DNA from 3 places in the Kutzneria viridogrisea DSM 43870 genome. Region 1 is predicted to be linked to each of the others. Evidence: riboswitches for the same ligand, from Rfam matches in the RefSeq annotation. Region 1 holds a riboswitch; each other region holds the start of a gene.
What was found. A riboswitch is a leader RNA that binds a small molecule or an ion and turns the genes downstream of it on or off. The one in region 1 is predicted to bind cobalamin.
Positions count from the first base shown of each region.

Region 1 (4,367 bases):
CCGTGGTGGAGGCCGTGCGGCTCTACGACCCGCGACTGCCGGTGCTCGGCCTGCCCGGTTCGCAGTGGCTCGTGCAGGCCGAGGCCGCCGGGCTGACCACGGTGCGTGAGGCGTTCGCGGACCGCGCCTACAACCCCGACGGCTCGCTGGTGTCCCGCCGACTGCCCGGGGCCGTGGTGCACGACGCCGAGGAGGTGGTGGCCCGCTGCACGCGAATGGCCTTGCAGGGCACCGTGATCGCCGTGGACGGCTCGGAGGTGGACGTGCGGCCCCAGTCGTTGTGCGTGCACGGCGACACCCCGGGCGCCGTGCGGATCGCACGCCAGGTCCGCGCCGCCCTGCTCGCCGCCAACGCCCACATCCGCCCGTTCGCCTGACGCAAACACACCGTACGGGAACGTCCGACACGCGGTACGCGAAGCGCCGACACGCGCTGTGCCCCGCGTGTCGGCGCTTCCGGTACCGCGTGTCGGCGCTTCCGGTACGGCGTGTTTGCGCTTGCGGGACTCGCGGTCAGGGGCGGGTCTGGACTTGGCGCAGGGCGTCGGCCTCGGCGGGTTGGCCGGTGACGAGCAGCAGGCCGCGGGCCTCCTCGCACAGCTGCGGGACCTGGGGCGCCGACCAGGCAGCGGCCGTCAGCAGCTCGGCGGCCTCCACCACGTGGCCGCGGTGGTACTCGGCCACGGCCAGGTTGCGGATCGCCCACGGGGACACCGCCAGCTCGATGGACCGGCGCCAGGCGGCGACCGCACCCTCCAGGTCGCGGGCGAACCAGCGGGCCGTGCCCAGGTGGTACGCGGACAGCCAGTTCTCCGGTGCGCGCTCCAGCAGGTAGCGCCAGTGCCTGCCGACGAGGCTGCGGCCAGGAGCACTGTTCGGATCACCAGCAGGCATGTTGCCCGCCAACAGGTCCAGCCAGGGCTGCTGCTCGAAACCCAGGCAGGAGAACGGGGTTGGCCGCAGCGAGGTCTTCATCCTGAACAGTTCCAGTGCACCCCAACCAGATCCGGCGCACAGCAGCTCGGCGGGCTCGTCGTCGGCGAAACGCCACCAGCCTGGCCGGGGGTCACCGGCCCGCACCCGGGTGCCCACGTGCAGCCGGTCCGATCCGGCGGGCAGCCAGAAGTCGACCTGGTAGGGCAGGTCCAGCACCTGGTCCCACTCCCACAGTCGCAGCACCGGGTCCCCGCCGGGACCGTCCACTGTGGCCGCGTACACCAGCGAGCCGCCCGCCGGGGAGAACACCGGCAGGTTGGCGGAGAGCTCGCGCTCGTCCTCCTTGTGCCACAGCGAATGCAGCCGCCCACCCAGTCCGGTGAGGACGGTCACGCGGACCAGCTCGTTCTCCAGCACCAGGGCCGGGACGGTTCTGGAGCGCGCGCAGGACAGGTCGGTGGCCGGTCTCGGCCAGGGCAGCACCACAGTTCCCGAACCTGTCGTCAACGGGGGCAACGGGCTTTCGAACCCCGAATCCGCCACCGGAACAACGATCTGGACCTGACGCAGCTGGGTCACCGCTCACTCCCCGACTCGCCTGCGCGAATGCTCCCGACCGCACGCCCGCCTGTCAACTCACGCGTCCCCCAACCAGGTCACGTTGACAGCGCGGCCGACGGCTCCTTACCGTGACCAGGCCGTGGTGACGGGAATCCGGTGCGGTACCGGAGCGGCCCTCGCCACTGTGATCGGGAGTCCACGGCGTACCCGGCGCGAACCGGGGTCACTGGGTGGCAGCACCTGGGAAGGCAAGCCGTGGTCGAAGTACCCGTCAGCCAGGAGACCGGCCACGGCACGCGAAGACCCCCACGAGGTGTTGGAGGCCGGCACCCGATGCCTGCTGCACGCAGTTCGGCCCCGTTCGCACCCCGGGCCCGGTTCACCTTCTTACTGATCGCGATGGCCTCACTACTGCTCGTGACCCTGCTGTTCGGGGTTGCGCTCGGTCCGGTGTCACTGTCCGTCGGCGAGGTGTTCTCCGTACTGGCCAGTCATGCCACTCACGGTGTCACCCAACCTGGCGACGCGATCGTATGGCAGGTCCGGGCGCCGCGCGTGCTGCTGGGCGCGGTGGCCGGCGCCTGCCTCGCGGCCACCGGGGTCGCCGTGCAGGCACTGGTCCGCAACGCGCTGGCGGACCCGTTCCTGCTTGGCGTGAGCTCCGGGGCCTCGGTGGGCGCGAGTTCGGTGCTGCTGTTCGGGGCGCTGGCCTGGCTGGGCAGCTGGGCCCTGACCGCGGGCGCCTTCCTCGGCGGGCTGGCGGCGATGCTGGCGGTGTTCGCGCTGGCCAGGACCGGTGGGCGGCTGCCAGCGCTGCGGCTGGTGCTCTCCGGTACGGCCATGGCCTACGTGTTCTCCGCGATGACCAGCCTGCTGATCTACCTGGCGCCGAACGCGGAGGGCGCCCGCACGGCGATCTTCTGGCTGCTGGGCAGCCTGGGCGGCGCCTCGTGGCAGAACCTGCTCATCCCGGCGATCGCCGCCGTGCTCGGGCTCGGATACCTTGCCGTGCAAGCCAAAGCGCTGGACGCCCTGGCCATGGGCGATGAGGCCGCGGGCACACTGGGCGTGGACGTGCGGGCGGTGCGCACCGGGCTGTACCTGGTGACGGCCCTGGTCACCGGTGCGGTGGTGGCGGCTGCCGGGGCGATCGGGTTCGTCGGGCTGATGCTGCCCCACCTGGTGCGGCTGCTGGTCGGCGCCGGGCACCGCAGGGTGCTGCCCGCCAGCGCGCTGCTCGGCGCCCTGTTCCTGGTGTGGACCGATGTGGCGGCCCGCATGGTGGTGGCGCCCGAGGAACTGCCCCTGGGTGTGATCACGGCGGTGTTCGGCGGGCCGGTGTTCCTGTTCCTGTTGCGGCGCAGGAGTTACGCCTTCGGTGGGGTGGCGTCGTGAGAGCGACGAGTACCAGCGAGGAGGTCTCGTGAGTCTGCTCGACGCGCGCGGGCTGCGCTACGAGGTCGGTGGCCAGGCCATCGTGCGGGACGTGAGCCTGGCCGTGGCACGCGGTGAGGTGGTCGGCCTGGTCGGGCCGAACGGCAGCGGCAAGACCACGGTGCTGCGCTCGGTGTTCCGCGCGCTGCGGCCCACCGGCGGTGCGGTCTGGCTGGCTGGGGAGGACCTGTTCTCGTTGCCGCCCAAGCAGGTTGCCAGGCGGATGTCCGTGGTGGCCCAGGACTCGCCGATGGAGTTCGACTTCACCGTGCGCGAGGTGGTGACCATGGGCCGGTTCGCGCACGAGGGCGGCGGCGCGCAGGACGCCGAGGCCTGCCAGCGGGCGCTGGACCTGGTCGGGCTGACCGAACTGGCGGACCGCAGCGTACTGACCCTGTCCGGCGGGGAGCGGCAGCGCGCGCTGATCGCCAGGGCACTGGCCCAGAACGGCGAACTCGTCGTGCTCGACGAACCGACCAACCACCTGGACATCGGCTACCAGCACGAGCTGATGCGCCTGCTGACCGGGCTGGGCATGACCGCCGTGGCAGCCCTGCACGACCTCAACCTGGCCGCGGGCTACTGCGACCGGATCTACGTGCTGCGGGCCGGACTGGTCGTGGCGGCGGGCACTCCCGAGCAGGTGCTCACCGAGGACCTGGTCGAGCAGGTGTTCGGCGTGCGCCCGCACCTGGTGGCCCACCCGGCCAGCGGCCGACCCCAACTGTTGTTCCCCAGCAAGGAGAATCCATGAGACGCGTGCTCGTCACGGTGGCGCTGGCCGCCCTGCTCGCGGGCTGCGGCACCACGCCCGCGCCCACCCCGGCGGGTGCGGGGCAGGCGGTGACGATCACCAACTGCGACCGCCAGGTCACCTACGACAAGGTGCCGACCCGGGTGGTCAGCAACGACATCAACACCACCGAGATGCTGCTGGCCCTCGGGCTGGCCGATCATGTGGCCGGGTACGCGGGCATCGAGGACAAGAACGTGAAGTCCCCGTATGCCAAGGAGTTCGCCTCGGTCAAGCGGCTGTCGGACAAGTACATCAGCAAGGAGGTGGTGCTCGGTGCCTCCCCCGACCTGGTGTTCGCGGGCTGGAACTACGGGTTCAGCGAGGCCAGCGGGGTCACCCCGGACAGCATGGCCGCGCTGGGCGTGCCCACCTACCAGCTGACCGAGGCCTGCCGCCAGCAGGGAAAGACCAACCGAGGGCTGGTCGACCCCATCGAGGCCGCCTTCACCGACCTGCTCAACCTGGGCCGGATCTTCGGCGTCCCCGAGCGGGCGGAGAAGCTGGTCGCCGAGCAGCGCGCCAAGATCGCCGGGGCGCGCAAGCCGGGCGCGGCGGCGCCGCAGGTCTTCCACTACGATTGCTGCGGTGACAAGCAACCGCTGTCCTCGGGCAGGTTCGCGGCCCCGAACTCGATCATCTC
Region 1 is NZ_CP007155.1:1,449,592-1,453,958, reverse strand. Features, by position in the region: gene KALB_RS06760 (LamB/YcsF family protein) at 1-377, shown strand, start outside; gene KALB_RS06755 (tetratricopeptide repeat protein) at 514-1,515, opposite strand; cobalamin riboswitch at 1,621-1,803, shown strand; gene KALB_RS06750 (FecCD family ABC transporter permease) at 1,897-2,892, shown strand; gene KALB_RS06745 (ABC transporter ATP-binding protein) at 2,921-3,685, shown strand; gene KALB_RS06740 (ABC transporter substrate-binding protein) at 3,682-4,367, shown strand, end outside.

Region 2 (4,367 bases), 3.0 Mb from region 1:
GACCTGTCCCGGACCGTGGGCTGGTTCACCACCGTGTTCCCGGTCGCCCTCGACGTGACTGCGGGGGAGTGGCGGGGACTGGTCAAGTCGGTGCGCAGGCAACTCCGCGCCACACCTGGTAACGGGTTCGGGTTCGGCGCGCTGCGCTACCTCGGTGCCCCACAGGTACGGGAACGGCTGACCCGTACCGGCCCCCGGCTGGCGTTCAACTACCTCGGGCAGTGGGACGCGACCGGGGACCAGGAGCTCGACGGGCTGTACCGGGCCTCGCTGGGATCCCTCGGTCAGGACCAGGACCCGGCCGACCGGGGCTCGCACCCGGTGGAGGTGGTCGGCGGGGTGACCGGCGGACGGCTCGGCTTCGCCTGGTACTACCAGCCCGACCTGTTCGACGAGGCCACCATCGAGGCCGTCGCCGCCGACTTCGCCACCGCGCTGCGGCACATCGCCGGTGACTGCCGGGGCGGTGCCCGATGATCCCGCTCTCGCGCAACCGCAACTACCAGGTGCTGTGGGGCAGCCAGGCGCTGGCCGAGCTGGGGTTCAGCGCCTCGGTGCTGGCTTTCCCGTTGCTGGTGCTGGCGGTGACCCAGTCCCCGGTGGCGGCTGGCCTGGTGATGGGCATCGACTCGGCGGCCCAGTTGCTGGCCGGTCTGCCCGCGGGGGCGCTGGCCGACCGCTGGGACCGCAAGCGGCTGATGCTGTGCTGCGAGGCGGCGCAGGCCGTGGCCGTCGCGGCGCTGGTCGTGGCGCTGTGGCTGGGCGTGGCCGACGTGCCGCTGATGGCCGGGGTCGCCGCGGTGATGGGGACCTGCCGTGCCCTGTTCGAACCCGCGGAGGAGGCGAGCCTGCCCAGGGTGGTGCCCGCCGAGCAGTTGGGGCAGGCCGTCGCGCTGAACTCGGCGCGCGGGTACTTCGGCCAGATGACGGGCAACGCGCTCGGCGGTGTGTTGTACGGAATCCGCGCGTGGCTGCCGTTCGCACTGGACGCCGTGACGCACACCCTGGCCTTCGTCGGCCTGCTGTTCCTGAAGATGCCGAAGCAGGAGCGTGCCCGCGCGCCCCTGCGCGAGCTGCACCTGGAGATCGCGGCGGGCCTGCGCTGGCTGGTGCGGCAGCCGCTGCTCCGCGTGATCGCCCTGTGCGCGGTCAGCCTGAACTTCTTCTTCTACGCCTACTACCTGGTCGTGGTCGCCCTGGCCCGGCAGCGCGGGGTGCCGGAGTTCGAGATCGGGCTGATGGCCTCCGTGCTCGGGGTCGGGGGCATGCTGGGCGCCCTGCTCGCTCCCTGGCTGCTCAAGGTGCTCAGCCCGTACCTGTCGATCATCAGCGTGTTCTGGGCGCTGGTCGCGCTCACCCCGCTGGCCCTCGTGCTGCACAACGGCTACCTGCTCGGTGCCCTGTTCTGCGGCATGTCCCTGCTCACCCCGACCGCCAACACGACGATCATGACCTACCAGTTGCTGCTCACCCCCGACGAACTCCGGGGCCGCACAGCTGGGGTGATGAGCGTCGTCGCGGGCATCGCCAGCACGGCCGGACCCGCGGTGGGCGGTCTGCTCGTGGAACTGGCTGGCGGGGAGGTCGCCGTGCTGGTGTGTACCGGGGGCATCGCGCTGCTGGCCGTGCTGGCTACGGCGAACAGGACGCTGCGCCGATTCCCCCGACAGGCCGAAGCCACACCACTGGCCGGGTTTCTGCCTCAACAAGAAAGGTGACGACAGTGCGAGACGACATCAGCTACCAGGTGCTGGTCAACGACGAGGAGCAGTACTCGCTGTGGCCGCTGGACAACGAGGTGCCCGCCGGGTGGCGAGCAGTGGGCAAGCAGGGCAGCAAGCAGGAGTGCATGAGCTACGTGGACGAGGTGTGGACCGACATGCGCCCGCGCAGCCTGCGCGAGCAGATGGCCGCCAACAGCTGACCAGCGCTGTGCCCGGGCCGAACCCGGCTCGGGCACAGCCCCCGGCCGCCGCTACGGCCAGGCCGTTCTGACCCGCGGCCTGTCAACTGCCACTGGTTGGCAGCTAGGCTGCCTCCGCCAGTGGTTCACCAGTTCCCCGCGAGCTGGTGAGGCAACAGGGAACCCGGTGTGAGACCGGGACTGCCCCGCAGCGGTGAGTGGGAACGACCGCCGTCATCGAGCACTGGGCCGCACGGCCTGGGAAGCGACGGCCAGTAGGACCGCCGGAGTGATCCGGCGGGTGCCCGCGAGTCCGAAGACCTGCCACCGGTGCGTGTGCCGCCCGGCGCGCGCGAGGTCCGGAGTCGCTCGGGCGGGCTCACGGTCGCGACCGGTCACCGGACCTCTCCCCACGCTCACGAGGAGAGAGCCGTGCGCCAGCCCCCGCTCGCCGCCACCCGTCCCGGAACGGGAGGCGGTCGGCATGTCCGCGACTGACCGCGCTCCCGCCCGCACCCCGATGCTGGGCACCCGGCGGGACTGGGTGCGCATCGGCGGGGTGTTCGCCGTGATCGCCCTGCTGCACGTGGTGGCTTGGGGGATGCTGCTGCTCGCCGTCATCCCCGGCCACTACGCGGTGGGCACCCAGGTGTTCGGCATCGGGTTGGGCGTCACCGCCTACACCCTCGGGCTGCGGCACGCCTTCGACGCCGACCACATCGCCGCCATCGACAACACCACCCGCAAGCTGATGGCCGACGGCAAGAAGCCCGTGTCGGTCGGGTTCTGGTTCGCCCTCGGCCACTCGACGGTGGTGCTGGTACTCGCGGTGCTGATCGCGGTCGGCACCCGCGTGGTCGGCACGCTCACCGACGAGGACTCCAGCACCCACCAGGTCCTCGGGCTGATCGGCACCAGCGTGTCCGGGCTGTTCCTGTACCTGATCGGCGCGCTGAACCTGGTGGCGCTGGTGGGCATCGTGCGGGTCTGGCGCTCGATGCGCCACGACCGCTTCGACGAGGCCGAACTGGAGGCCAGGCTCAACGAGCGCGGGCTGTTCAACCGCTTCCTGGGCCGGGTCACCCGCTCGATCAGCCGGCCGGGCCAGATGTACCCGGTTGGGCTGCTGTTCGGGATCGGCTTCGACACCGCGACCGAGGTCACGCTGTTGGTGCTGGCGGGCAGCGGGGCCGCCAGCGGGCTGCCGTGGTACGTGATCGTGGTGCTGCCGCTGCTGTTCGCCGCGGGCATGACCCTGCTGGACACGCTGGACGGCACGTTCATGAACTTCGCCTACCAGTGGGCCTTCGCCAACCCGGTGCGCAAGGTCTACTACAACATCGTGATCACCGGCCTGTCGGTGGCCGTCGCCCTGCTGATCGGCAGCATCGAGCTGATCGGCCTGCTGCGGGACAAGCTCGGCCTCACCGACCCGGTCACGGGCTGGATCGCCGACCTGGACCTCAACAACGTCGGGTTCGTCATCGTGGGCCTGTTCGTCGCGGTGTGGGCGGTGGCCATCGCCTACTGGCGGATCGCCGGGGTGGAACAGCGCTGGACCACGCGGTTCGGCCAGGGGATCGGCCACCAGTAGCTGGTCGGGCCCACCAACCAGGTTTCAGGCGCCGAGGCCCACGAAGGCGCCGTTGGCGGTGAAGGCCAGCTTGGCGAAGCGCTCGCCGATGCGGCGGTGGGTGGCGGCGTCCGGGTGGAGGTCGTCGGGCAGCGGCAACTCGGTGGAGTCCGACTCACCGTAGAGCGCGCGGCCGTCCAGGTAGTGCAGGTTCGGATCCTGGGCGGCCCGCTGCGCGACGATCCGGGCCAGTTCGTCCCGGATGACGCCCAGGGTCAGTTTCCCGCTCGCACGGTCCGCCGGATCGCCCGTGGCCCGGAACCGCAGTTGGCCGGTGCTGAAGTCCGGGGCGCTGGGACCCGGCGTGTCCTCGTGGATGGGGCACAGGATGGGCGAGACGACCAGCAGCGGCGTGCTGGGGTGGCCTTCGCGGATGGTGTCAAGGAAGCCGTGCACGGCGGGGATGAAGGCGCGCAGGCGCATCAGGTCGGCGTTGACCAGGTTGATGCCGATCTTGACGCTGATCAGGTCGGCGGGGGTGTCGCGCATGGTGCGGGCGGTGAACGGGTCGAGCAGGGCGCTGCCGCCCATGCCGAGGTTGACCAGTTCCACGCCGCCGAGCGAGGCGGCGAGCGCGGGCCAGATGGTGGTGGGGCTGGCGGCGTTGGAGCCGTGGCTGATCGAGCTGCCGTGGTGGAGCCACACCCGGCGGCCCCGGTCCGGTGCGGGCTCGACGGGCGAGTCGGTGCGCAGGGCGAGGAGTTCGGTGGTCTCGTTGTGCGGCAGCCAGATCTCGAGGTCCTTGACGCCCTCGGGCAGGCCGGTGAAGCGCAGGGTGCCGGCCGTGCCGGGCTGGTGCTCGGCGGTCCCGGTGGCCATGTCGATGGTCAG
Region 2 is NZ_CP007155.1:4,430,588-4,434,954, forward strand. Features, by position in the region: gene KALB_RS19485 (non-ribosomal peptide synthase/polyketide synthase) at 1-477, shown strand, start outside; gene KALB_RS19490 (MFS transporter) at 474-1,718, shown strand; gene KALB_RS19495 (MbtH family protein) at 1,724-1,924, shown strand; cobalamin riboswitch at 2,029-2,246, shown strand; gene nicT (Nickel transporter NicT) at 2,388-3,497, shown strand; gene KALB_RS19505 (GDSL-type esterase/lipase family protein) at 3,522-4,367, opposite strand, start outside.
Region 2: linked by a shared signal. The riboswitch ahead of nicT (Nickel transporter NicT) and the one ahead of KALB_RS06750 (FecCD family ABC transporter permease) in region 1 are both predicted to bind cobalamin.

Region 3 (4,367 bases), 2.2 Mb from region 1:
TCGGCAGGCGCAGGGTGTAGAGCGCGTCCTGGAAGCCCATCAGGCCCATGCCTACCGGGCGGTGGCGCAGATTGGACCGGCGTGCCTCCGGGATCGTGTAGAAGTTCACGTCGATCACGTTGTCCAGCATGCGGACCGCGGTGCGGACCGTGCGCTCCAGGCGGGCGTGGTCGATGCCCTCCGGGGTGACGTGCTGGGCCAGGTTGATCGACCCCAGGTTGCAGACCGCGACCTCATCGACCGTGGTGTTCAGGGTGATCTCGGTGCACAGGTTGGAGGAGTGCACCACACCCGAGTGCTGCTGCGGGGAACGCAGGTTGCACGGGTCCTTGAAGGTGATCCACGGGTGGCCGGTCTCGAACAGCATGGTCAGCATGCGCCGCCACAGGTCCTTGGCCTTGACCCTGCGGTACACCTTGATCTCACCGCGGTCGGCGGCGGCCTCGTACTCGCGGTAGCGCTGCGCGAAGACGTTGCCGTAGCTGTCGTGCAGCTCGGGCACCTCGTCGGGGGAGAACAGGGTCCACTGGCCGTCGGCCCGCACCCGGCGCAGGAACTCGTCGGGCACCCAGTTCGCGGTGTTCATGTCGTGGGTGCGCCGCCGGTCGTCACCGGTGTTCTTGCGCAGATCGAGGAACTCCTCGATGTCCACGTGCCAGGTCTCCAGGTAGGCGCAGACCGCGCCCTTCCGTTTTCCTCCCTGATTCACCGCGACCGCCGTGTCGTTGGCGATCTTCAGGAAGGGCACGACGCCCTGCGAGGACCCATTGGTGCCCTTGATGTGCGCGCCGATGCCGCGCACCGGGGTCCAGTCGTTGCCCAGCCCGCCCGCGTACTTGGAGAGCAGGGCGTTGTTGCTGATGCCGTGGAAGATGCTGGTGAGGTCGTCGTCCACGGTGGTCAGGAAGCAGGAGGACAGCTGTGGGCGGGTCGTGCCCGAGTTGAACAGCGTCGGCGTGGAGCACATGAAGTCGAAGCTGGACAACAGGGTGTAGAACTCGATCGCGCGCGCGTCCCGGTCGTCCTCGCGCAGCGCCAGGCCCATGGCCACCCGCATGAAGAACGCCTGCGGCAGCTCGTAGCGGGTGCCCGCGTGGTGCAGCAGGTAGCGGTCGTACAGGGTTTGCAGGCCCAGGAACTGGAACCGCAGGTCCCCGTCGGGCAGCAGGGCGGCGCCCAGCCGGGCCAGGTCGAAGGTGCCCAGCTCGGGCTCCAACTGGCCCAGTTCGATGCCCTTGGCCACGAACTCGGCGAAGTAGCCCGGGTACAGCCCGGTCATCTCCGCGTGGCTGGCGGTGCGCGCCTGGCCGGCGAGGTAGCTCAGCGCCTCGGCCCGCGCCTTGTCCAGCAGCAGCCGGGCGCTGACCAGCGAGTAGTTCGGGTCGTTCTCGACCATCGTGCGCGCGGCCATCACCGGCGCGAGGGTCAGCTCCTCGGCGGTGATGCCGTCGTAGAGGTTGCGCCGGGTCTCGGTCAGCACGGCCGCCGCCGAGACCGCCTCCAGTCCGGCGCAGGCCTCGGTGATCACCAGCTCCAGGCGGCCGGCGTCCAGCGGCTCGACCGTGCCGTCGGGGCGGCGCACCGAGATCGCCGGGCGGCTCGGCGCCGCCTGCGGCTCCACCTCGCGGGCCTTGGCGTGCTCCTCGCGGTACAGCACGTAGGCGCGGGCCACCTTGTGGTGCCCGTCGCGCATCAGTGCCAGCTCCACCTGGTCCTGGATCTGCTCGATGTGCAGCGGGCGCTCGGGCCCGGCGTGGCGCATCAGTGCCAGCTCGACCTGGCCGGTCAGCTCGGCGACCACCTCGCGGACCCGGGAGGAGGCGCCCGCCTCGGCGCCCTCCACGGCGAGCCAGGCCTTGGCCAGCGCGGTGGAGATCTTGGCGGGGTCGAAGGCGGACACGTCGCCGTTGCGGCGGATGACGTGCACCGTCGAGGGTGTGTCGCCGGCGGCGGCCAGTCGGCCGCCCGCCTCGGACTGCACGGACATGAGGGAGCTCCAGGTTGTTCAGGGCAGGTGTGTACGCCCGGTGGCCAGGACGGCGGCCACCGGTGAAGTGGGGGAGTGCGGGGAGCCGGGCTCAGCCCGTGGGTGGTAACTGGGTCACGCCGGTCTCCTCGCTCGATCCGACCAAAGGCCCGGTCTCCAGCGGGTGCGGCGTCAGTGCGCGGCGCGGCCGCGACCTGTGCACGCTGCCCTCCCTCGGGACACCGGACGTGCGCGCCGGTGGCGCGCACACCGATGGCAGGTCTTCGGACTCGTGGGCGGCCGGGCGTACCCGGACCTACTGGCCGTCGCTTCCCAGGCTCACGCCCAGTGCTGTCTGACGGCGGTCGTTCCCACTCACCGCTGCGGGGCAGTCCCGGATTCGCACCGGGTTCCCTCTTGCCTCGCCGGGTTGAGCGCCCGGCGAACCATCGACGCGGCAGATACTACATGTAGGGGTGGGCTCTCGTGCGCAACCCAAGATGGCGGTGTGTCGGCGCGGGGTGACCGGGATCTCCTCAGGGTTCCGACAGTCGGCATCGACATAGTCGGACGTCCTACTCTATGGTCCGAAATCGAGCCGCGGTGCAGGGAAGCTGGTGCGAGTCCAGCGCGGTCCCGCCACTGTGACCGGGTGCAGCCCCGGGAGTCAGACACCGGCCGTGGCCGTCACGTGTTGTCCACGAGGATGGAGAAGACACGCATGGCAGTCATGCGCGAATTGACGCACTTCGTTGGTGGCAAGCACATTCCGGGCAGCTCTGGTGCCTTCGGTGACGTGTGGGACCCCAACACCGGTCAGGTCCAGGCGCGGGTGCCGCTGGCCGACCGGGCCGAGACCGAGGCGGCCATCGCCGACGCCGAGCGGGCTCAGCAGGAGTGGGCCGCCTGGAACCCGCAGCGCCGCGCGCGCGTGCTGCTGCGCTTCCTGGACCTGGTGCAGCGCGAGATGGACCCGCTGGCCAGGCTGCTGGCCAGCGAGCACGGCAAGACCGTGCCCGACGCGCGCGGGGACATCCAGCGCGGGCTCGAGGTCGTGGAGTTCGCCGCGGGCATTCCGCACCTGCTCAAGGGTGAGTTCACCGACGGCGCGGGCACCGGCATCGACGTGCACTCCCTGCGCCAGCCGCTGGGCGTGGTCGCGGGCATCACCCCGTTCAACTTCCCCGCGATGATCCCGCTGTGGAAGGCCGCCCCCGCGATCGCCTGCGGCAACGCCTTCGTGCTCAAGCCTTCCGAGCGCGACCCCTCCGTGCCGCTGCGGCTGGCCGAGCTGTTCCTGGAGGCTGGTCTGCCGCCGGGCGTGTTCAACGTGGTCAACGGCGGCAAGGAGGCCGTGGACACGCTGCTCACCGATTCCCGTGTGCGGGCAGTGGGCTTTGTCGGCTCCTCCGAGATCGCGCAGTACATCTACTCGACCGCCGCGGCGCACGGCAAGCGCGCGCAGTGCTTCGGCGGGGCCAAGAACCACATGATCATCATGCCGGACGCGGACCTGGACCAGGCCGTGGACGCCCTGATCGGCGCGGGCTACGGCTCGGCCGGTGAGCGCTGCATGGCGATCTCGGTGGCCGTGCCGGTCGGCGAGCAGACCGCGGAAGCCTTGCTGGACAAGCTGATCCCGCGCGTGCGGGCGCTGAAGATCGGCACCTCCCAGGACGAGACCGCCGACTACGGGCCGCTGGTCACCCGTCAGGCCGTGGACCGGGTCCGCGAGTACATCCAGTCCGGTGTGGACGAAGGCGCCGCACTGGTGGTGGACGGCCGCGACTTCGTGTTGCCCGGACACGAGAAGGGATTCTTCCTCGGCGGCAGTCTGTTCGACAACGTCGGTACGGACATGAGGATCTACCGCGAGGAGATCTTCGGCCCGGTGCTGTCCATCGTGCGCGCCGGCGACTACGAGCAGGCGCTGCGGCTGCCCACCGAGCACGAGTACGGCAACGGGGTGGCGATCTTCACCAGGGACGGGGACACCGCGCGGGACTTCACCCGGCGGGTGGACACCGGCATGATCGGCGTCAACGTGCCGATCCCGGTTCCCGTTGCCTACCACACCTTCGGCGGCTGGAAGCGGTCCGGGTTCGGCGACCTCAACCAGCACGGACCGGACTCGATCCGGTTCTACACCAAGACCAAGACGGTCACCACGCGCTGGCCAGCGGGCACCAGGCAGGGTGCCAGCTTCGTTATCCCGACGATGGCGTGAGCCCGGTGTTCACCCTCAGCGAGGACCAACGGGCCATCGCGGCCACCGCCGCGGAGTTCGCCCAGGAGCACTTGGCGCCCAACGCCGTGCAGTGGGACCAGGACAAGCACTTCCCGGTCGACGTGCTGCGCAAGGCCGCCGAACTGGGCATGGGCGGGGTCTACGTGCGCGAGG
Region 3 is NZ_CP007155.1:3,628,032-3,632,398, forward strand. Features, by position in the region: gene KALB_RS16290 (ribonucleoside-diphosphate reductase subunit alpha) at 1-1,987, opposite strand, end outside; cobalamin riboswitch at 2,225-2,432, opposite strand; cobalamin riboswitch at 2,533-2,663, shown strand; gene KALB_RS16295 (CoA-acylating methylmalonate-semialdehyde dehydrogenase) at 2,697-4,193, shown strand; gene KALB_RS16300 (acyl-CoA dehydrogenase family protein) at 4,199-4,367, shown strand, end outside.
Region 3: linked by a shared signal. The riboswitch ahead of KALB_RS16295 (CoA-acylating methylmalonate-semialdehyde dehydrogenase) and the one ahead of KALB_RS06750 (FecCD family ABC transporter permease) in region 1 are both predicted to bind cobalamin.